2 regions of the Caloramator mitchellensis genome follow, and region 2 is predicted to be linked to the other one. Evidence: riboswitches for the same ligand, from Rfam matches in the RefSeq annotation. Region 2 holds a riboswitch; the other holds the start of a gene.
The links. A riboswitch is a leader RNA that binds a small molecule or an ion and turns the genes downstream of it on or off. The one in region 2 is predicted to bind S-adenosylmethionine.
Positions count from the first base shown of each region.

Region 1: it holds a riboswitch for S-adenosylmethionine, as region 2 does, so the genes downstream of both, metK (methionine adenosyltransferase) here and ABG79_RS08780 (methionine ABC transporter ATP-binding protein) in region 2, are expected to answer to the same signal.

Region 1 covers NZ_LKHP01000002.1:214,839-226,738, reverse strand. Annotated here, with positions in the region: gene atpD (F0F1 ATP synthase subunit beta) at 1-154, shown strand, start outside; gene ABG79_RS02660 (FoF1 ATP synthase subunit delta/epsilon) at 166-426, shown strand; gene ABG79_RS02655 (YwmB family TATA-box binding protein) at 516-1,196, shown strand; gene murA (UDP-N-acetylglucosamine 1-carboxyvinyltransferase) at 1,214-2,467, shown strand; gene spoIID (stage II sporulation protein D) at 2,533-3,573, shown strand; gene ABG79_RS02640 (M23 family metallopeptidase) at 3,681-4,469, shown strand; gene spoIIID (sporulation transcriptional regulator SpoIIID) at 4,580-4,834, shown strand; gene mreB (rod shape-determining protein) at 4,913-5,938, shown strand; gene yyaC (spore protease YyaC) at 5,941-6,483, opposite strand; gene ABG79_RS02620 (hypothetical protein) at 6,597-6,785, shown strand; gene ABG79_RS02615 (tRNA 2-thiocytidine biosynthesis TtcA family protein) at 6,833-7,582, opposite strand; tRNA gene ABG79_RS02610 (tRNA-Val) at 7,893-7,968, shown strand; tRNA gene ABG79_RS02605 (tRNA-Thr) at 7,974-8,049, shown strand; tRNA gene ABG79_RS02600 (tRNA-Tyr) at 8,053-8,138, shown strand; SAM riboswitch class I at 8,244-8,346, shown strand; gene metK (methionine adenosyltransferase) at 8,503-9,690, shown strand; gene ABG79_RS02590 (DUF1659 domain-containing protein) at 9,820-10,044, shown strand; gene ABG79_RS02585 (DUF2922 domain-containing protein) at 10,077-10,292, shown strand; gene ABG79_RS12210 (YvrJ family protein) at 10,304-10,450, shown strand; gene ABG79_RS02580 (MFS transporter) at 10,550-11,767, opposite strand.
Region 2 covers NZ_LKHP01000010.1:16,311-28,210, reverse strand. Annotated here, with positions in the region: gene ABG79_RS08800 (L,D-transpeptidase) at 1-246, shown strand, start outside; gene ABG79_RS08795 (DMT family transporter) at 259-1,131, opposite strand; gene ABG79_RS08790 (MetQ/NlpA family ABC transporter substrate-binding protein) at 1,322-2,119, opposite strand; gene ABG79_RS08785 (methionine ABC transporter permease) at 2,134-2,775, opposite strand; gene ABG79_RS08780 (methionine ABC transporter ATP-binding protein) at 2,815-3,600, opposite strand; SAM riboswitch class I at 3,698-3,804, opposite strand; gene ABG79_RS08775 (hypothetical protein) at 3,892-4,110, opposite strand; gene ABG79_RS08770 (hypothetical protein) at 4,355-4,771, shown strand; gene ABG79_RS08765 (proline--tRNA ligase) at 4,852-6,576, opposite strand; gene ABG79_RS08760 (metallophosphoesterase) at 6,897-7,688, opposite strand; gene ABG79_RS08755 (M15 family metallopeptidase) at 7,793-8,875, shown strand; gene ABG79_RS08750 (nitroreductase family protein) at 8,964-9,515, opposite strand; gene ispF (2-C-methyl-D-erythritol 2,4-cyclodiphosphate synthase) at 9,549-10,028, opposite strand; gene ABG79_RS08740 (cob(I)yrinic acid a,c-diamide adenosyltransferase) at 10,058-10,603, opposite strand; gene ABG79_RS08735 (4Fe-4S binding protein) at 10,691-10,906, opposite strand; gene hgcA (mercury methylation corrinoid protein HgcA) at 10,919-11,900, opposite strand, start outside.

The sequences.
Region 1 (11,900 bases), on a different contig from region 2:
TACAGGTATGAAGGGGAAATACGTTCCAATTAAAGAAACTGTAAGGGGATTTAAGGAAATATTAGATGGACTTCACGACGAACTACCTGAATCAGCCTTTTATATGGTTGGTAGTATAGATGAAGCTGTAGAAAAGGCAAAAACATTAGTATAAGAGGTGATTTTGTGGCTTTTAAATTAGAAATTTATACACCTCAGGAAAAATTTTTTGATGAAGAAGTTGAGTCTATTAATTTGGATACTATAGGTGGTAAAATTCAAATATTATCAAGACACATACCTGTTATAGCAGGAGTTAAACCCTGCATTTTGAAGATTGTGCAGGGTGAAACTTTGCTAAAGTTTAAAATATCTGATGGAATAATGGATTTTGAAAAAAACAACTGCAAAATATTTGTTTCAAAAGCTGAAAAGGTGGAGGTTTAATCTCCACCTTTTTTCATGGGAATTAAATATTAATGATGAATAAAAAAGAAAATACATGGTAATAATTGAAAAAAGAGGGGTGAAATAGCATGAAAAGAATTATTTTGATAATTTTATTTGGAATATTTTGCATATATGCAACTCAAATAAAAATTGACGCTCAGGATAGAATAATTAGGTTCTTTAATGAAAATGGGATTGAGTACTTAGAAACAAATGTAGAATATATTTTTACTATAAAGTCAAAAATAAATTTAGAGGATATCGAATATATTATTTTATCAAAAATTGGTAAAAATGCAACTGAGACTGTTAAGGGAAATGATTATATTTCTGCCAAATTTGATAATGGAAATATTAATATTTCAATTAATAAAAGCGACGATTTGCAATTGCTAAGGATTTTTTATTCACAACAATCAAGGGATATGAATATTATAGAATATATAAGAAGGTCTGTTGATGATTTGAATTTGGTAAATGAAAAAAGACCTTCATTTTATAGTTTAATAGAAGGGAAAATCAGTTATAAATTAAGTAAAAAGGAAAAAATAAATTTGGCAAGGCAGATTCTTAAAAGATTATATGGAAGAGAAATAAATTTAATTGAAGATGACAGATATATTAGCTTAATCGGATATTCTAATTGTTATAACAATAATTTGAAAACAAATGGCAAGGTCTTTAATGTTAATATAGCAGTTAGGGATGGCAGCGATGGCTGCACTTACATACTTATTGGCAATCCTATTATAACAGTTGAGTATTGATGAATGGAGGAATTAGAATGAGCAAGATAGTTATTCAAGGCGGCAATAGATTGAATGGAAGAATTAAAATAAGTGCAGCAAAGAATTCTGTATTGCCAATTATTGCAGCATCGCTACTTACATCTGAAGAATGTGTATTAGAGGATATTCCATTTTTAGAGGATGTTAATGTAATTCTAAATGTTTTAGAATCATTGGGAGTTGGACTTTCAATATACAATAACAAAGGAAAGGTTAGGATAAATGCAGGTGAAATAAATTCATTTGAGCCATCCTATGATTTAGTTAGAAAAATGAGGGCATCATTTTTAGTTATGGGTCCAATTCTTTCAAGGCTTGGGAGGATAAAAATAAGCCTTCCAGGTGGTTGTAATATAGGCTCAAGGCCAATAGATTTACATCTTAAGGGTTTTAGTCAATTAGGTGCAGAAATAAATCTTGGACATGGATATGTTGAAGCAAGTTGTAAAAGGTTAAAGGGGGCCAAAGTATATCTTGATTTCCCTTCAGTTGGTGCTACAGAAAATATCTTGATGGCTGCGGTATTGGCTGATGGAGAGACTATAATTGAAAATGCAGCCGAAGAGCCTGAAATTGTTGATTTGGCAAGCTATTTAAATAAAATGGGGGCACAGATAAGCGGCGCAGGGACAGATACTATTAAAATACAAGGTGTAAAAGAGTTAAAGGGAACAGTTCATCAGGTTATTCCTGATAGGATTGAAGCTGGAACATATATGGTTGCTGCTGCAATTACAGGAGGAGAAGTGATTGTTGAAAATGTTATACCTGAACATGTTAGAGCTGTAACTGCAAAACTGCAGGAAATAGGTATACATGTTAAAGAAGAACAGAATAAGATAAAGGTTAAGGGCGGTGGAATAATTAAGCCTGTGGATATCAAAACAATGCCTTATCCTGGTTTCCCAACGGATATGCAGGCACAGTTTATGGCTCTTTTGAGTATTGCCGATGGTGTTTCTATAATTACTGAAACCGTTTTTGAAAACAGATTTATGCATGTTACAGAACTTAAAAGAATGGGAGCAAATATTAAAATAGATGGAAGAAGTGCTGTTATCGAAGGAGTTGAAAAATTAAGCGGAGCAGAAGTAAAGGCAACTGATTTAAGGGCAGGTGCAGCATTAGTTCTTGCTGGGCTTATATCAGAAGGAACTACAGAAGTTTCAGAAATTTATCATATAGATAGAGGTTATGTTGACATGGTTGGGAAGCTACAAAAATTAGGTGCTGATATTCAAAGGGTATAAAACCTTTGAATATTTTTTTTATTTTGATAATAAAATGTAGTAGGCTTTTTTGTGGGGTGAGGGATTTGAAGCACGTAGGATATTATATTATTTTAATTGTTTTTATTTTGATTTTTATTCCTCTTTTGATAATTGGAGGAATTGGTGAAGGAATAAAGATACCTGGAGTTTTTAATAAATTTACAATTCCAATAGAACGTGTTGAAAGGGAGGAGCCTGATAAAAAGGATATTACTATTAAGATGTTCGATGTTAAAAAGGGAAAAATTGTAGATATAGAGCTTGAGGAGTATGTTGCAGGGGTTATTGCAGCTGAAATGCCTGTGTCTTTCAATATAGAAGCTCTAAAGGCGCAGGCAATTGCAGCAAGGACATTTGTACTTGCAAATAAGATTGAATTGGGCGGAGGTGGTTGCAATAAACATCAAGGTGCAGATGTTTGTTCAGATGTCCATTGTCAGGCATGGATTTCAAAGGAAGATAGATTGAAGCTCTGGGATGCAAGGTTAGCAGTTGATAATTGGAATAAAATAGTTGAAGCCGTAAATTCAACTAAGGGTATTGTTATTACATATAATAATCAAATTGCAAGGCATATTAAATATCACTCGACTAGCGGAGGTAAGACTGAAAATAGCCTTTATGTTTTTGGCTATCAAGAACCATATCTTGTAAGTGTTGAGAGCCCGTATGAAGATGAAGCCCCTAATTATACAACAAAGGTTGTCATGAGTAAAAAGGAATTTATAAATAGAATTAAGACATTGAATTCTGCTGTTAAGATATCTGAAAAGGGACTTGCAACTCAAGTTAAAATATTGGATTGGACAGAAGGGGGAAGGGTTAACAGAATTAAGGTAGGAGATAAGGAGTTTACTGGAATAGATATAAGGTGGGCTATGGGCCTTAAGAGTGCTGCCTTTTCAATAAAGATTGACACTAAGAATGTTACTTTTACTGTTAAAGGTTATGGTCATGGAGTTGGGATGAGCCAGTGGGGAGCTAATGAGATGGGGAAAAGAGGTAAAAAATACGATGAGATAATAAAACATTACTATAGGGGTGTTGAATTAAATAGTATTGAAGAAGTTATGAAGAACAAATAAAATTTTTTATTTTTCATAAAAAAATTAGGGCAAAACCCTAATTTTTTTTTATAGACATGTATAAAATGGGATAATTTGGACAAAACTATTTTACAGGAGGTGTAGATATGGGATTTAAAGATAATTTAAGAAAAACGGTTCAAAGGGAAATGTTTTATGTGGTGCTCTTTATCTGTCTATGCGTGGTAGCTGTTGCTGCTGTTTATTTTACAAGAAATAATGCAAATATTGATAAGAACCTAGCAAAGGCTCCTTCTCAAACAGAACAAAAGGCTACAGAACCAAACAATGAGCCAACCTTGGTTGAAGAGAAGAATGTTGGTGAGGCACCTGTAGCTCAGGTTCCACAATCTACGGTTAATAAAAACGATTCTAATACTTCAGATAAAGGGCAAGCCAAGCAGGACAAAGCAACTTCAAAAAGCGATAACGCACAACCAACTATAAAAATGATAATGCCAGTAGATGGAGAAGTTACAAAGAAATTTGATAAGGAAAATTTGCAGTATTCGGCAACTCTCCAACAATGGGAAACACACGAAGGAATAGACATTGCGTGTGATATAGGAACGGAAGTTAAAGCTGCCGCTGACGGAAAGGTAGTAGATGTTATTACAGACGACAAAGTAATAGAAGGACTCAATTTAAAAACAGGATATGGAGTAACCGTAATCATAGAACATAATAATGGAGTGCAAAGCATTTATGGCAATTTAGCAAGCGATTTAAAGATTAAAAAAGGAGATAGGGTTAAAAAAGGAGACATTATAGGATTTGTTGGAGATACATCAATTAGAGAAGCAAGCAGCATCGAAGGAAGCCATTTACATTTTTCACTTATAAAGAAGCATGGTAAAGACGTTACAACTTTGAACCCACTTGATTTTATTAAGTAATCGCAAAAGGCTTGCAGAATAAGCCAATGTTTTGCAGGCCTTATTTTTTTAGATTATATTTGTTCTAATTTATTCATATATTTAATTAAGTGCTAAAGGGAGGTCGTCTGATGAAGGATTATATAGAAGAAAGGGTTTTGGAGGTTGCACAGTATATAATAGAAACACGAGCAACTATAAGAAAGGCAGCAAAAACATTTGGCGTTAGCAAAAGCACCGTTCATAAGGATATAACCGAAAGGCTTCCTAAAATAAATCCTCAAGTTGCAAAGGAAGCCAAGGAGATACTGGATGTAAATAAGGCAGAAAGACATATAAGGGGTGGAAAAGCCACGAAATTAAAATATAAACCAGCAAATGCATAAAAATTTTCCCTACCAAGCAGGAATTTGTTATTTTTTATCGAATATTATATATGCAGTATATAGGTAGGGAGTGAAAATATGTGGTGGTTTGGTGGAACAGACCTTGGAATTGATTTAGGAACAGCAAGCGTATTAGTTTATGTTAAGGGCAAAGGAATAGTTTTGAAGGAACCTTCTGTTGTTGCAATAGACAAGAATACAAACAAGGTGCTTGCGGTAGGAGAAGATGCAAGGCAGATGATTGGAAGGACTCCAGGAAATATTGTAGCTATTAGACCTTTAAGAGATGGAGTTATTTCTGATTATGATGTAACAGAAAAGATGCTTAAGTATTTTATAAAAAAAGCATATGGGTATAAGAAACTATTAAGACCTAGAGTTGTTGTATGTATACCCTGCGAGGCAACAGAGGTTGAAAAAAGAGCAGTTCAAGATGCAGCATATAATGCAGGGGCAAGAGAAGTGCATTTGATAGAAGAGCCTATTGCTGCCGCTATAGGAGCAGGACTTGACATATCGAAGCCAACAGGGTGGATGGTAGTAGATATCGGTGGCGGAACAACAGATATAGCTGTTATTTCTTTAAGCGGAATTGTTGTAAGAAATTCAATAAAAGTAGCTGGTGATAAGTTTGATGAATCCATAGTTGCTTATATGCGAAAAAAATACAAGCTTATGATAGGTGAAAGAACAGCAGAGGATTTAAAGGTGAACATTGGTTGTGCGTTTAAGAGGGACGAGGATATATCCATGGAGATAAAGGGGAGAGACCTTATTAGTGGCCTTCCAAAGAATATCCTTATAACATCAGAGGAAATAAGAATGGCATTGCAGGAACCAGTTAACGCTATAGCAGATGCTGTTCACCAGGTATTGGAAAAAACACCGCCGGAACTTGCAGCTGACATAAGTGATAATGGAATTTTAATGACTGGAGGAGGTTCACTTCTTTGGGGACTTGATAAATTTATAGAGGAGAGAACGAAAGTGCCTGTTAAAGTTGCAGAAGATGCTATTTCATGTGTTGCAAAGGGGACAGGCGTCTCATTAGATTACATAGATGTTTTGGAAGATAGCTCAATAAAAAGAAGAAAAAAGGCATGAAGTCATGCCTTTTTATTTATGCTCAAAATTATGCTTTCGGCAATAATTTTTGCCATTTCCCAAATGAAATGTAACCTTATGTTTTTTAACATATAACTATCTGGATTATCTATTGAATCTACAACTCCAACGATTGAGATGTCTCCAATCGATGGAAGTATTTTCCCAACTCCTTTTCCTGGATGAACTGGGCCTAATTTTACTTGTATGTCCCCAATTGTGTCATCAAAACCTAAACAAGCATCTATAGCTATTATAAAGTAGTCAAAATAATCAAATGATATATCTAATATCACATCTTCGAGATTAACAGCATGTGCGGGAGATTCTAGTGTGCCTATTACTGGAATAGGGCAGCAAGATTCCTTTAAAAATGTTCCTACCAATGGACCGAGGCTATCACCAATGCATTTGTCTGTTCCTATACAAACTATAAGTGTTTTCTCTTTAATAAACTTTGAAATGTAGTCCGAAAGCCTTTCCTTTGCATTATTATCCATATAATTTACAACAAGTCCGACAATTTCGAAGTTTTTTGCTGACAATAAACCACCCCCTTTAATTCATATATACAAGGTAGGGGATGCTTTTATTACTTTTTTGAATAATTTTTGGAAATACATGAAAAAATATAAATGATATTGAAAGGGGTGGTTAAATGAAGAAATATTTTGAAATGATATTAGTTTTAATCGTCACCTTTATGACTCTTGTTGCTATGTATACATTGAGACCTAATTATTCCCAAGCTACATTATATACTCTGGATGACGAGATGCATAACTATGATGATGAAGCAAAATTTATTTTTGACAATTATTATGATGTAAATTTAAAGTTTAAGTAATTGTGCTTTTTATTTTCATAAAGAACTGTTGCAGAGTTTTGCAACAGTCATATTTTTTTATTATCGCAAATCTTTCTTATAGCATCTTTATCCCAGACATTTAACTGCTGCAAGTTAGTTATTGCGCCTAATATATTGTCTTTGATTCCTGGAATTTGTTTTTCAAGTTTCCAAATCAATTCCTTCATGTTTTGTCTTTGGGTATTACCATTAGCAGGACAAGGGTTTTTGATTACAGGCAGATTGTTCTTTTTAACTAAACTTCTTATATCCTTTTCATATACATAAACAAGAGGTCTTATTAAATAAATATCCTTTTTTTCAAGGTGAGTTACTGGTGAAAATGTGCTAAGTCTCCCCTCAAAGAACATCGACATTAAAAAAGTTTCAATAACATCGTTCAAGTGGTGGGCGAGCGCAACTTTGTTGCAGCCTAAATTTTTTGCTGCATCATGCAGAGCTCCACGTCTCATTTTTGCGCAAAGGGAACATGGATTTTTTTCTTTTCTAATATCAAATATTATTTCAGCTATACTTGTTTTTACAACATAGTGGGGAACATCAATTTTTTTAGTAAATTCGATTAGAGGGGTAAGGTCTAATTCCTTTAAACCCATATCTATTGTTATAGCGCAAAGCTCAAAAGGTTGAGGACTAAATCTTTGGTATTGCTTTAATGCGTATAATAAAAGATTGCTATCCTTACCACCAGAGAGACCAACCGCAATCCTGTCACCATCCTGTATCATATTAAAGTCCTGGATGGATTTTCTGAGTTTGCTCAAAAGTTTTTGCATAGGGCTCATCCTCCAAGCATTAAATATTATCCATTAGAATTGTTATAAATTATTTTGTATAGTGAAATACTAATATAAGATATAATAACAAATAAGGCTGAGAGAATCTATAAAATTATATTAAACTGCTAAAACATTTAATAAAATAATTTTGATATCAGTAGCTATTTAGAGAATAATGCAGAATAGACGGATAATAAAGAGATAATCTCTTATAAACGACAAATACGATGGTTGAAATATTGAGTAGATTTATGTATACTTAATAATGTCGCTGGTGAGCGATGAGAGAAAACAAAATAAAGTATATGGGCGCATAGCTCAGCTGGGAGAGCATCTGCCTTACAAGCAGAGGGTCATAGGTTCGAGCCCTATTGTGCCCACCATATACGCCGGCTTAGCTCAACCGGTAGAGCAACTGACTTGTAATCAGTAGGTTGTAGGTTCAAGTCCTATAGCCGGCTCCACATGGAGTGGTTCCCGAGTGGCCAAAGGGGGCAGACTGTAAATCTGTTGGCAGACGCCTTCGGTGGTTCGAATCCACCCCGCTCCACCAAAAAGACGCAAATTGCGTCTTTTTTATTTTGTAAATTTGTATTGACATCGACATACTATTGTGCTATTATCTTTTATTGTCAAGAAAACAGAATATGATAAGTAAAACTTATCCAGAGAGGTGGAGGGACGGGCCCAATGAAACCCGGCAACCTGCATAATGCAAGGTGCCAATTCCTGCAGAATGATTACATTCTGGGAGATGAGGATAGAAATTGTGCCTCTTCTTGTCAGAAGGGGTTTTTTTAATGTAAAAAAGTAATATACATATCGATTTTAGAGAAATATAATAATGTAAACTTATATTAATCCGGTAACAACAGTTACCTTTATATAAACAATAACATAAAGAAGGAGGTTTCAAAATGGTAAAAAGATTATTTACATCAGAATCAGTTACAGAAGGACATCCAGATAAGATTTGCGACCAGATTTCAGACGCAGTTCTTGATGCTATTTTAGCAGAAGACCCAGAGGCAAGAGTTGCTTGTGAAACAGCCGTTACAACAGGTATGGTTTTAGTTATGGGAGAAATCTCAACTAAATGTTATGTAGACATTCCAAAAATAGTTAGAAAGACAGTAGAAGAAATAGGATATACAAGAGCTAAATATGGATTCGATGCTGACACATGTGCAGTTTTAACAGCTATAGATGAACAATCACCTGATATAGCTATGGGTGTTGATAAGGCTCTAGAAGCAAAAAAGGGAGAGATGGATGCTATTGAAGCAATAGGTGCTGGAGACCAAGGCATGATGTTTGGATTTGCTTGCACTGAAACACCAGAATTTATGCCACTTCCTATTGCACTTGCACACAAACTATCAAGAAGACTTTCAGAAGTTAGGAAGAATGGAACAGTTGATTACTTAAGACCAGATGGAAAAACTCAAGTAACTGTTGAATACCATGATGATAAGCCAGTTAGAGTTGACACTATAGTTATTTCAACACAACATAGCCCAGAGGTTACAAGGGAACAAATCGAAAGAGACATGATTGAACATGTTATAAGAAAGGTTGTTCCTGCTAATCTTTTAGATGAAAACACAAGATACTTAATAAACCCAACAGGAAGATTTGTTGTTGGAGGACCACACGGAGACTCAGGTTTAACTGGAAGAAAGATAATAGTTGACACATACGGCGGATACGGAAGACACGGCGGTGGCGCCTTCTCAGGAAAGGACCCAACAAAGGTTGACCGTTCAGCAGCTTATGCAGCAAGATGGGTTGCTAAAAACCTTGTAGCAGCAGGACTAGCAGAAAAACTTGAAATTGAAATTGCATACGCTATAGGTGTTGCAAGACCAGTTTCAATAGAAGTTGAAACATTTGGAACAGGAAAACTTCCTGATGATAAGATTGTTGACATAGTAAACAAGGTATTCGACTTAAGACCAGCTGCAATAATAAAGAATCTTAACTTAAGAAGACCAATCTACAGACAAGTTGCAGCATATGGCCACTTTGGAAGAACAGACCTTGACCTTCCATGGGAAAGATTAGACAAAGTTGAAGAAATCAAAAAAGCAGTAGCTGAAATGTAAATAAGCTGCCTCATATGAGGCGGCTTATTTTTTTTTAGGGACGGTTCTCAATTTTTTTACATCTGCAACAATTTAAATGTGTAATATTATTTTCTACCCCCTATTTATATGGTGAAAGGGGGTGAGAGAATGGCAGTTAGTGCATTACAACTTACTTCAAATGTAGTTTTAAGAGTTAAAATTGGAGTTGACCAGAACGGAAGCGACATCGAAAGAGCTATAACTTTAAGAAAAGTTAAGGCCAACGCTACAAATGATGATGTGTTTGCAATAACGCAAGCGTTAGCAGGGATTTTAGAAGGACCACTTAACAACGTTATAAGACAGGATTTTGCAGAGCTTGTAAATCTATAATTTAAATTTAATCTAAGTGGGAGGTGAGTAGATTGAAGACTCTTCAAATGGTTTTTCAAAACCAGGCAGGAAAGAACGTATCCGTTAACATACCTTATGTAAAGGATGGAATTACAGTTGAAGAGATACGAAGCCTTATGCAGCTTATAATTTCAAAGAATATATTTGAAACAACAGGAGGAGATTTAATTGCAGCAATGAGTGCTAATGTTGTTGCAAGGGATGTTACTGAATTTAACGTAAGATAGAAGGTGATTGAGTGGACACCATAATGAATCAGATAGCTAATTTTGGATTTCCTATAGTTTTATCGATTTACCTTCTTGTAAGGGTTGAGGGTAAATTGGAAAAATTAACGGATAGCATAAATGAGCTATCAAGAACAATTGAAGGATTTAAGAATTAAAGCTCAGGGCAAATGCCTTGAGCTTTTGTTTTGTCGAAATTTTCGTGGATTAAAATAAATTGAGAACCGTCCCTAAGAAGATAAAATTGAGAACCGTCCCTAGGTGATTTTGTGGCGGTGGAGGAATACTAAGCCAGAGAGTATTCTTAAAAAGCCTACTATAATGAAAGCGGTTTTGATGGATGTAATATGGGAAAGTTGCATCCCAATCCAAGGAGAAATAAAAAGGGTTATGTTTGTAACCAGGTTGTAAAAGGCGATGTAGGAGGTTCTGTTTTCCCTTGGAGCAACTTCGTAGAGTGAGTTTATAAGAAGAAGCAGAACTCCTGAGACACTAAAGCCTGTAATTGCTACAAAATATGTTACATGGTAAATCTTAGTAGAGATTGAATATAAAAATGGTGCAAGTGAAATACCGATTGCAGATATAGTTAGAGCAATTGAATTTCCCTTATTTCTTGAGAACCGTCCCCAGAATCTATATCCAAATGCCATTGCAAGTCCGTTTATAGTCGAAATAATAGAAGTCCAAAATTCATTTGTATGAAGATAATCGACTTCGTAGGTTAAAAATAATGGCCATGCCATTTGCCATGTGAAATGGAATATAATGACGCTTATTATAAATATAAGATATTCTCTTTGATGCTTAAGATTTTTAATAAAGTCAATTGAAATCCTGTTTTGTTCGGTTGAAATTTCTGCAAACTGCGAGTGCTTGCTATCTCTGTGCATTAAAAGGGTAAAAACCTCTATAATTCCAAATATAAATGCGATTATAAATACAACCTGGTAAAAGCTAATGAGCTGGGATTTTGATTTGGAAAGAGAAGATAGCAAAAATCCGGCAATAAGGGTAGTAGCTGTTCCTGCAATTGTTGCAATGCTATTTCTTGATGATAGGCTCTGTTCCCTTTCTCCAGGTGGGAATATATCTGCTATGAAGGATTGCCATAGGAAAACAGCAATTGAGTTAGGAAAGCTCATTGCACTGTATAAAATTACAAACAAAAGCGCCCTATAATTTTGATTTAGAAATGGAACAAGCGCCATTAGAAGATAAAATGACCTTGTGGTTAAAAAGGCATATGAGGTTGCCTTTTTTTTATTTTTTGTCGAGCTTAAAACCATTCCACCGATAAAAATAGCCAGTATGCTGAAAAAGGCAGGCAGAGAATTAAAAAGCGATACAAGCTCATCCCCTGCGTTTAATCGCTTCAAAAACAATCCAGCAAATCCCGTGGCTAAATTAACTGCAATTATTTGCAAAACTCCATTTAAATTATTGAGAAAATAGTTATTCTTAAATCTTGTCAAATTAACACCCCCGTCCCCTAATAAAGATTATAACAAAAAATTAAGTTTTAGCCACCCTGAAAAATTAATTTTATGGATTTGACACCGAACACATGTTCGTATTATAATTTTGTGTAAGATAATGGAAGGGGTG
Region 2 (11,900 bases):
GGCGTTTTTAGAATAAATCAAAGGGGAAAATGGTTTTATTCAAGCTATTATAGACAAGGATTTAAATATTGGGTAAGATTTAACGGTCCATACCTTTTCCACTCTCTCCCCATGGATAAGGGCGGAAAAATTGTTGACTACACCCTTGGTAAAAAGGCAAGCCATGGATGTGTTAGATTAAGTTTATCCGATGCATATTGGATATATAAAAACATCCCTAACAATACAATAGTTTATGTTAATTAAGAAGCAGGCTGTTTAGCTTGCTTCTTTTTTCAACATAATCACACATGCTACAACCAAAAAAATTCCTATCATTTGAACAGAGTCAATGTATTCCTTCATAAAAACGAAGGATAAAATTGCTGCTGATGGTATTTCTATTGTGCTAATTATTGAAGTTGTAACAGGTCCAATGTATTTAATCGCAGAATAAAGCAAAGTCAATGGAATTATTTCACAGAAGAATGCAAGTAGTGCAGCATTTTTAACTGATTCAAAGCTCACGTTTGAAAGTTTAAATACGAATTCAAAATTAAATATTAATAGAACTATCAGTGAAAACAAAGTTGTATAAAAAGTAATCAAAACTTCCGGAACATCTTCAACTATGTATTTTGCATAAATATTTACGGCAGCATAAAATATCGCAGATAAAATACCAAATATGATTCCAATAGTGTAATTATTCCCTGCGCTGATTTGATTTATGTTTAAAACAAGATAACATCCGGCTAAAGTTCCAATTATTGATAACACTTTTATTTTAGATAGTTTTTCCTTTAAAAATATAAAACTATATAAAGCAACCATAACTGGATATGTATATAGAAGTATTGTAGTAACTGCAACGTCTAAATATTTAAATGTGGAATAAAAGAAAACCGTCATTAATGTATTGAAAATTGCACCTTGAATTAGTAGTTTTTTAAGTAATTCCTTTGATAATTTCATTTTTTCTCTGTATCTAATAATTGAATAAAAAAGTAAAATAATTCCGGCTATAATATACTGCAGCATAAGCAAATCAACAGGTGAAAAATTCTGCTCATATCCATTCTTCACAAAAATACCAGCAGAGCCAAAGAATATCGCCGATAAAATTGCATAAATAAAACCTTTTGTCTTCATTTTTGCCTCCCTACTTCTATTCATTCAAAATAATATTATCATAAATTAAAAAATATTTCTTTTAAATTATTTGTTTTTATTATCAATTATTCAATTTATTATATGTTTTCCTTCCAATTTTTCATGTATTGATAAGTTTATTTGAACATGATAGAATAAAAAAAACCCCACTTTCGTGAGGCAACCCCTGTTAAAATGCTGGAACTACAGCACCGTTATATTTTTCTTCTATGAATTTTTTTACATCTTCACTTTGTAGAACATTTATTAATTCTTTTATAAGAGGATTATCCTTATCTTCAGGTCTTACTGTGATAACATTTGCATAAGGTGAGTCCTTATCTTCTATAAACAGACTATCCTTTAGCGGATTCAATTTTGCCTCAAGTGCATAATTTGTATTTATTATCGCTAAATCAACATCCTGAAGCACCCTCGGAAGTTGCGCTGCTTCTAATTCTTTAAATTGAAGTTTTTTTGGATTTTCTATTATATCGTTTGGTGTTGATGTTAAGTTGTTAGAATCTTTTAGTTTTATTAACCCCTGTTTTTCAAGAAGTATCAGCGCTCTTCCTTCATTAGTTGCATCGTTAGGAAGTGCAATGACTGAACCTTCTTTAATCTCGTCTTTATTCTTATATTTCAAGGAATATGCTCCCATCGGTTCAACGTGTATGTTGGCAACTGCAATCAAGTTCATTCTCTTTTCCTTATTAAATGTGTTCATGTATGGAACGTGTTGAAAAAAGTTTGCGTCTATTTGCTTATCATTTAATGCAACGTTAGGTGTCACGTAGTCTGTAAATTCTCTAACTTCAAGTTTTATTCCCTTTTCTTCAAGTTTAGGTTTAACAAAATTTAGAATTTCTGCATGAGGTAGCGGTGTCGCTCCTACAAGTAATTTGTTTTCAGCCTTTGCAGACTTGCTGCAGGCAGTCAATGATAATGCAATAATAAAAGCAATAAGAATTGTTAATATTCTTTTCATTCTAAACACCTCCGTCATCTCTTATCAAATTTTCTGGCTAAAAAGTTACCTGTTCGCTGAATTAATTCAACAAACAAAATCAAAATAAGTATTGTGATAATCAGAACATCCGTTCTAAATCTCTGATATCCATATCTAATAGCTAAATCTCCAAGACCACCTCCTCCTATTGCTCCTGCCATGGCAGAATATCCTAAAATATTTATAATTGTTAAAGTAATGCCAAGTATTAAAGAAGGAAGTGCCTCCTTCAGCATCACTTTAAAAATAATCTGAGGTATAGTCGCTCCTAAGGATATTGCAGCTTCAATAACCCTTTTATCTATTTCGTTCAGTGAAGATTCAATTACCCTGGCAACGAATGGTGAAGCTGCAATAGACAAAGGAACAATTGCCGCTGTTGAGCCTATGCTCGTCCCAACGACAATTCTTGAAAGGGGGAATAACACTATTATAAGAATAATAAATGGTATTGACCTTGTGGTATTAATAATAGAATTCAACCATCTATTAAGCTGAATATTCTCAACAAGCCCGTTCTTTTGTGTAAGAACAAGAATAATTCCTATAGGAAGTCCCAAAATAAGCGAAAAAACAGTTGATAATAAAACCATATATATTGTTTCTAAGAAAGAACTAAAAACCAGTTCAAAAATCTCAAAAGTAATGCTCACTAGTCTCACCTCATCATGTAATTATGCAAAATTCAAACCTGAAATTAAGTTTTTATCTGTGTAATTTAACTCATGGCTCGGATTTATAAATCTTTTTATATTATCTGATTCAGAGTTAAACAAAATGTCATTTGTCTTTCCTGATTCAACAATATGCCCGTATTCAATAAAAGCAACTTTGTTGCAAATCTGCTTGACTACGCTCATCTCATGGGTAATCAGTATAACAGTAATTCCAAAGTTTTCATTTAATGATTTTAGTAAATTTAATATAGATGTAGTTGTAACTGGGTCAAGTGCTGACGTAGCCTCATCAGAAAGTATATATCTTGGATTATTCGCCAGTGCCCTTGCTATTGCAACCCTCTGTTTCTGACCACCTGATAGCATCGAAGGATATGAGAATTTTTTTTCCTCTAAATCAACAATTTTTAGCAATTCATCAACTTTTTTCTCAATCATTTCCTTTTTATAACCTGATATTTCAAGTGGGAATGCAACGTTCTTATAAACATTTGAATTTTGTAATAAGTTAAAATGTTGAAATATCATGCTCATTCTTTTTCTTACATCCCTCAACTTGCTATTCTTCATCTTAGTAATATCTTCCCCATCTATTAAAATTTGTCCCTCATCCGGTCTTTCCAATAAATTGAGACATCTTATCAGTGTTGTCTTTCCTGCACCGCTTGGTCCAATGATTCCAAAAATATCGCCGTCCTCAATTTCAAGATTTATTTTTTTTAATACCTCTATTTTTTTCCCTTCGACAAAATATGATTTACTTAAATTCCTTATTTGGATCATAACCAATCTCCTTTCATATTCATTGTTATGTAATGTTTTTTATCAACAAAAAATTAAAATAAAAAAACCTCCTTCAAGATGAAAGAGGTTGTCTTCTCTCTCATCTCTCGGTAAACAAATTACCGCAGGATTTGGCACCATTGTGGTTAAACCACCGGTTGCCGGGCTTCATAGGGCCAGTCCCTCCACCACTCGCGATGAGTTATTTTCCATATTAAATTCTTTATGCAAGATTATACCACATTAAATTCAATTGTCAATATATTTTTTAACAATAAAAAATTTTATCGTTTACCTATAATAACCAGGTAATACCCTTTTCCCAAACATCTTTTGTGTTTCAATTAGCCATAATTTTAAGTTAGTGTACATCATCCAGTGGGGGTTAACCTTATAATTCTTGTGCTTTGCATACTTTTTAATCCATTCATCCTGCTTTTTTAATTCTTTATGATACTTAAAATAATTAATAAAAAAATCCTTCATCATTTTAATCATTTCGCTTGACATATCTAACCTCATATACCTATACAGGGTATATAGATATTATTACACTAATTTCTTTCTAATGTCTAATTGAAAATTTAAATTATTTTTTATCCATTAATTAATTTTCATAATAGTGTTTGCCATTTTTTTAACAAGTTTAAGTTGAAAACTAAATTCACTTTAAATACATTAAACCTTTTTATAGATTATATAATATTGGTCATTAGCATATTTATATAATAAGAAAAACCTTGGGGGGATTTTATTGGAAATGCGTAAAAATGCTGAAATTGTTTCAGTATTATTTAAAATGCAAAACCTACAAAAGGCTATATTAAATGCCACTAAGCATTTAAAGGGAATTAAACCTGTGAAAGAATCTATCGAAACATATAACATTTGCTTTAATACACTTCAAGAGGCATCATTTTACTTTTTCCAATGCACAGGTTTTTTGAAATCCCAATATATCGATGGAAATCTTTCCTATACAAGCAGAAATTTTTTAATAAACAAATTATTTATACCTGCATATAAAAATTTTCAATTGCTTAAAAATTATATCGTTAGTATAGAAGTAGATGATATTTATTCAGAAAGCCTTATTCTATTACAAAATAGAATTGAATTTATAAATGATTCTCTTTCAAATATATTAAATGAATTGAAATTATTGGATTGAAGTATATAAATTAATTGTCCAAATTGACAAACAAATCAAGAACTCAAGAAATCAAGTGAATGTCACCAAAAGAGGCTGGACTAAACCAGCCTCTTAATTTTTACATTGTTTTGTTTGAACACTTTTAAAACTTCGTCGTAGATTTCTTCAACTTTTATTTCTTTAACTTCACTAGAATTTCTAAGTTTAAATTCAACGATTCCATCCTTTATCTTCTTTCCTACAGTAATTCTTATAGGTATTCCAATAAGGTCGGCGTCATTAAATTTAACACCTGCTCTTTCGTCTCTATCGTCTATTAATGTTTCAATTCCCATTTCATTTAGTTTAGAATAGATTTCTTCTGCAGCATTAACTGCAAATTCATCCTTCATAACAACGGGAACAACTATTACATGATATGGAGCAACTGAAAGTGGCCACATAATCCCTTTTTCGTCGTGGTTTTGTTCAATTACTGCTGCCATAGTTCTGTTTATACCTATACCATAGCAACCCATTATTATTGGCTTTTCTTCTCCCTTGTCGTCGACAAATGTTGCATTCATGGCGCTTGAATATTTTGTGCCCAGCTTGAAAATATGTCCAACTTCAATGCCTCTGTTAATTGTAATCTCGGCACCACACTTTGGACATTTATCTCCAACTGCTATGTTTCTAAAATCTCCAAGAGTTCCTTCAAAGTCTCTTCCATATTTTGCATTTATTATATGATATCCTGTTTTATTAGCACCAATTATCATATTTTCTATATTCTTAACTTCAAAATCTATTAAAAGCTCATCAACCTTTATTCCAATCGGTCCGGCAAATCCAACATCAGCACCGGTAGCCTTCTTTACTGTTTCTGCGTCAGCAAGTTCAAAGTTGATGCATTTTAAGTGGTTTACTACCTTTGTTTCATTGACATCTCTATCTCCTCTTACCATAACTGCAACAACTTTATCATCTGCTTTATATATCAACGTTTTTGCAAATTTTTCTGCAGTTGTGTTGAAGAAACCAACCAATTCCTCAATTGTTCTTACATTTGGTGTCTCAACTTTTTCTAAAGCCTTTGCATCTTCTTTTCTTTCAATTTCTTTATCAAATGTTGGTGCCTTTTCTATATTTGCTGCATAGTCACAGCTTGAGCAGAATACAACTTCAGCTTCACCAATATCGGATTTAACCATAAATTCCATTGAGCCGGTTCCACCCATAGCGCCTGTATCAGCTTCCACTGCCTTAAAGTCAAGTCCGCATCTTTCAAATATTCTTGTATATGCCCTGTGCATCTTATTAAAGGATTCATCAAGTCCTTCCCAGGAAGTATCAAAGCTGTAGGCATCCTTCATCGTAAATTCTCTGCTTCTCATTACACCAAATCTAGGTCTTCTTTCATCCCTGTATTTGGTTTGAATCTGATAAATATTTAATGGCATATCCTTGTATGACTTTACTTCATTTCTAATTATGTCTGTAAAAATCTCCTCATGCGTTGGCCCTAAACAAAACTCTCTTCCATTTCTATCGAGCAGTTTAAACATCTCTGGTCCAAATACTTCCCATCTTCCTGATTCCTTCCAAAGCTCAGATGGTAAAAGAGCAGAACAAAGTATCTCCTGTGCTCCTTCCCTATTCATCTCTTCTCTTACTATTTCTTCAATCTTTCTTAAAACCCTTAGCCCTAATGGCAGATAGTTATAAACTCCCGATGCTAATTTTCTCATCAGCGCAGCTCTTAGCATAAGCTGATGGCTTGCTATTTCAGCTTCTGCTGGAACCTCCCTTAATGTTGGCATAAACAAATTGCTAAGTCTCATAATCAAACCTCCTTTTAGTGACATTCACTTGATTTCTTGAGTTCTTGAATTGTTTGACAATTTCAAACAGCATGAAAAAAAGCCCTCACCCAATAGGGCGAAGGCTTACTCCGCGGTACCACCTAAATTTTAACTCATTATGGATAACGGCTAATGCCGGTATAGCTCTTCGCTAACTGCTCCAAAGCGGGTTCAGCACGTTGAAAACCTTTCAGCCTGGGGTTTTCTCTCTGTTGAATATGCTTACTATTCTTTTTCACAGCATTTCACTATTTAATTCTTTACATAATTATATTTTTATCTATAATAGTTGTCAATATTCATTTGTCTTTATTACAAATTCTTATTAAACTTATTTGACTTCTGTTTAGGAATCTTATAGGATAGTGACTTGTTCCAACACCACTATCAATATATAATAAAGTATTATTTATTTTAAACAGTCCTTTATCATACTCAGGTAAAAATCCCTGTCCAGGTGCAACTAAAGCCCCAATTAAAGGAAGTCTTATTTGCCCACCATGTGTATGGCCACTTAATATAAGGTCAACATCTATGTTTCTGTTTTTAATAATCACATCAGGTGAATGCGATAAAAGAATAGTAAAATTGTTTTTGTCTATATTAAACAGTGCTGATTTTATATCATAATTTCCAGTAAGAAAATCATCAATTCCACATAAATTTATATTTTCCATTCCAACTGATATTTTAGTGTTCTTATTTATCAAAACTATGACGCCTCTTTTTTGCAATTCTCCTAAGAGTTTTATTTTTAACCCGCTGTAATATTCATGGTTACCAGGAACGTAATATATCTTTTTATTAATCGCTACAATTTCATCTATTAAATTCATTACTCTATCAATACTTTTGGTGCTTTGGTCTATTAAATCCCCAGTTATTACAATTATATCCGGTTTTGATCTTCTAATAGCATTAATGATAAATTTACTGTGGAATTTACTATCGTGATAATCAGAAATTTGAAGTATTTTTACCTCGCCATTTATTTTTTCTGTTTTAATTTCAACACTATTTATAGCCAATGTTGAAATTTCAAATAATAGATATATAAAGAAAAATAATAATAAAATCAAAACTTTTTTCATTTATTCACCTACCAATCGGCATGATTTGGATTTGTAGTATTGTTTATTTTAATATAAAATAAATTAAAACAAAATAAACCTTTCCATAACATAGAGGTGGTATCTTGCGTCGACTATTTTTTAAAATTTTACTATTTTATCTTTTATTATTTATTTTAATAAAAATTCCTGTTTTTGCCAATGAAGTCTCAAAAAAATTTATAGTTAAAGTTAACAATAAAATTATAGATGTAAACAATTATATTGTATATAAGGATGGTCGTTTTGTAGCAAAAAATACAAGCACAAAGGCTATTAGTAATAATAAGTTCTTAATAAATTTTGATGGTATAAATTTTTATATTGAATTAATAAATGATAAAGAACCATTTGCAATATTATCAGTATCAAATGCAATATGTGAAATAAAACATAATCAGTTGATTATTAATAAGTCTTCTCTAAATAAAACAGATTATTTTTACCTCAATATTTCCTTAAAAAATAAAATAATTATAATAAACAGTAAAAAAATAATTTTGGACAATTCACAATATATGAAAATTGTAAATAAAAATAACCCCTTGGCTTCTAATTTTATTCCAAAGGATTTAGTTTATTTAAAGGGAAAGATAAATGCAGAAGTTACAAATAGCATGAGGCTAAAAAGAAACGCAGCTATGCAATTAGGAAGCATGATAAAAGAAGCAAATAGAAATGGAGTGAGAGATTTTGTTATCAGAAGTGCATATAGAAGTTACAATGACCAAACCAATATATACACTTCATATTTAAACAGATTTAAAAAGATATATCCAAATGATTATAGGATTATTACAGCAAAATACGTTCAAAAACCTGGAATGAGCGAACATCAAACTGGTCTTGCTATTGATATTTCTTCAAAAAGTAGGAATAATTACTCATCCTTTGAACAAACAAACCATTATAAATGGTTAAAGCAAAATTCCTGGAAATATGGTTTTATTATAAGATATCCAAAAGACAAAACAAAAATTACTGGTATCTCATTTGAACCATGGCACTTAAGATATGTTGGAGAACCATTTGCAGAACTGTTATATCGAAATAACTGGGCTTTAGAAGAATTTACCAATCACATTTCAAAAGAAAAATTTATTGTATTTAAATCTTATCAAGGAATATACTATTTAATCACGGATAATAAATATAAATTATTAAAATAAAGCACCCGTGAATGAATGTTTTCGTTATCAATTTCGTTAATACATCATTCTTATGAAATATAATACAAATCATTTCACGGGTGTATTCTTATATATTATAAATTAAATCCTTAACATCTTTTCTCTCTCCAGGATTTTCTCGCTTTTTAAGCTCTTCTGGCAATTTTTCTTTATCCCCCATTTTACCTATAGCAACAACAACAGCAATTTCATAGTCATCGGAAATATTTAATCTATCCATTGCTTCCTTACGTTTAAATCCACCCATAGCGTGAGTAATGAGGCCTCTTCTTTGAGCTTCCAGGCTTAAATATCCCCAGGCAGTTCCTGCGTCAAACATATGCCATGGGTTCTCTTTGCCATTCTCAAAGAACTTTTTAGATAATATAACCAATAATACTGGTGCATTATCCGCCCAAATCCTATTCTGTTCAACAAGAATACTTCTTACCAATTCCAATTCTTTATAATTGTAAGCAACTATAAATCTCCATGGTTGCTCATTATAGCATGAAGGTGCATACCTTGCCGCTTCAATTAGAGCTTTGACATCGTCCAGTGAAATTTTTTCATTTGAAAAAGACCTGGGCGACCATCTTTCTTTTATTTCAGGCATTATATCAAACTCAAACCTTCGCATACCCTTACCTCTTTCCCATATAAATAATTACTTTTAAGAGTTTGCTTTAAAAATCAAAGCTACTGCATGTGAAGCTATACCCTCACCTTTGCCTGTAAATCCAAGGCCTTCTTCGGTCGTTGCCTTAATATTTACTTGGTCTTCCTCAATATTAAGCGCGTTTGCAATGTTTTTTCTCATTTTTTCAATATACGGTGCAAGTTTTGGCCTTTGTGCTATGATTGTTGAATCTATATTTGATATTGTATATTTCTTTTCATTAATAAGCATTCCAACATGTTCTAAAAGTTTAATGCTATCTGCTCCTTTAAATTTATCATCTGTATCCGGAAAGTGCTTGCCAATATCTCCTAAGGCTGCAGCACCTAAAATTGCATCCATTATCGCATGTGCAAGAACATCAGCATCAGAATGTCCTAATAAACCCTTCTCGTGAGGTATCTCAACTCCACCTAGAATAAGTTTTCTTCCTTCTACTAATTTGTGAACATCGTATCCGTGACCTACTCTCATTTTGAACCTCCTAACTGTCTTTGGTTAAACTAGTTCATATTCATTGCTTCATCGCCTATTCCTTCTAAAAAATTAATATATCTTGCTAAAGTAAAAAAATAATCGGAAAGTCTATTTATAAATTGATAATCGACTGGGTATTCCATACCCTCCAAAACTCTAACAAAGACCCTCTCTACCCTTCTAATTATCGTTCTTATCACATGTGAATATGTTGAAGATGCTGAACCACTATAATGTATAAAGCTATTAAGAATCGGCATCTTTTCTGTCATATAATCTATTTCGATTTCAATAAATTTTACATCTTCATCTGATATATGCTGATATCTAAATTGAGACGAAACATCAACACCAGTTTTATATAATATAAATTGTATTTTCTTGAGCTTTTCATCTATATAATTTGCTTCCTTAATTTTGGAATCTTTAATTATACTTCTCAAATGCCCAACATTTGCATTAATTTCGTCAATTCCCCCTTGAAGTTCCATAAAAATGTCTGCTTTCGAAAGAGACATTCCTATTACGTTGCTTGTTGTTCCCTTATCTCCTTTTTTAGTATAAATTTTCATTTATAATCACCTCTTTTAAAAGTAAAGTGACATAATTTAACAGCATGGTTTACCACCGGTAAACTTGCCTTTTAATATGGCATAGGCTCACCCTACACCTGTATCTACAGTAATAGCTCTTGTCGGGCAATTCGATGCACAAGCACCGCACTCTATACATGCATCTTTATCCTTCAAAATTGCTGTTCCATCAACAATATCAATAACTCTATGTGGACAAACTATTTTGCATATTCCACAGCCTACGCATTCCTTTTCATCAATTTTAATTTTAGCAACATTTTTCAAATAACTAAGTCCCATAATATCACCACCTCAAATGATTATGCCTAAAATTACTAAAATTAATCCTACGACGGAAGTTGCAATCATTATTGGAACTGAAACAGTCGTTTCTTTTTGAACACCTGAAAACGATGTAAATGTAGTCGAGCCGGTAAAATTCATCGATAAATAGCTAACGATTGTGGTCATAATCAGTGAGTGACCTAATAAATTTATAACATCACCGCTAAACAAAAATTTATTTGATGCCAAACAAAATACAACTGACCAAAGTATTCCTAAAACCGAGCCTTTTGAAGAAAACATTTTGAAAGGCAAATAAGGTAACAATATGGGGAAAATAATTGTTCCAATAAATGCTGCTATCAAGTATGCAAAACTATTTAAAAAAGAAACATTTATTATTTTACCTATATTGCTTTTACCTATAATCGTGTTCAAAATTATTAATAAAATAAAAACAAATGGATAATATCTTAAAGTATGAACAAATTCTATAGGTGTTAGTACTAGTCTTTCATACATATTAAAAGTTACTCTTCTCATTTCTTCAGTAGCTTTAAAATTATTTTCTAAAAATTTTTTAATATCTTTAGCCCTGACAGGTCCATAGATAAGTTTAAACCCTGTTATTTTAGTTACAATATGTGCTATCATGCTCGATGCCCCAAGTTGTGGAAGTATAATTGTTCTGCTTTTTAATAATTCCTTAAGATGAGTTTTGTTTATTCTGTTTATCATCTCTTTTGTCCCAAATGTTCCTTTGCCTGCAGCACACCATACATTAATTCCTTTAGTATCTAAAACTAATATCCAAAGGTTCAACCCTTCTAGTTCTTTTCTTAAAGAATCAATAGTCAATTTATAATTGGCAGTAGCTAAAACCAGAGAATTTTCATCCGGATTACCTATAGCGTATAATCCTGGTGGAATCGCATAATCATTTCTACCTATATCTAACCTTACTTTAATTGTTCCTAATTTATCTTTAGTCTCAATTTTAGTTTTAATC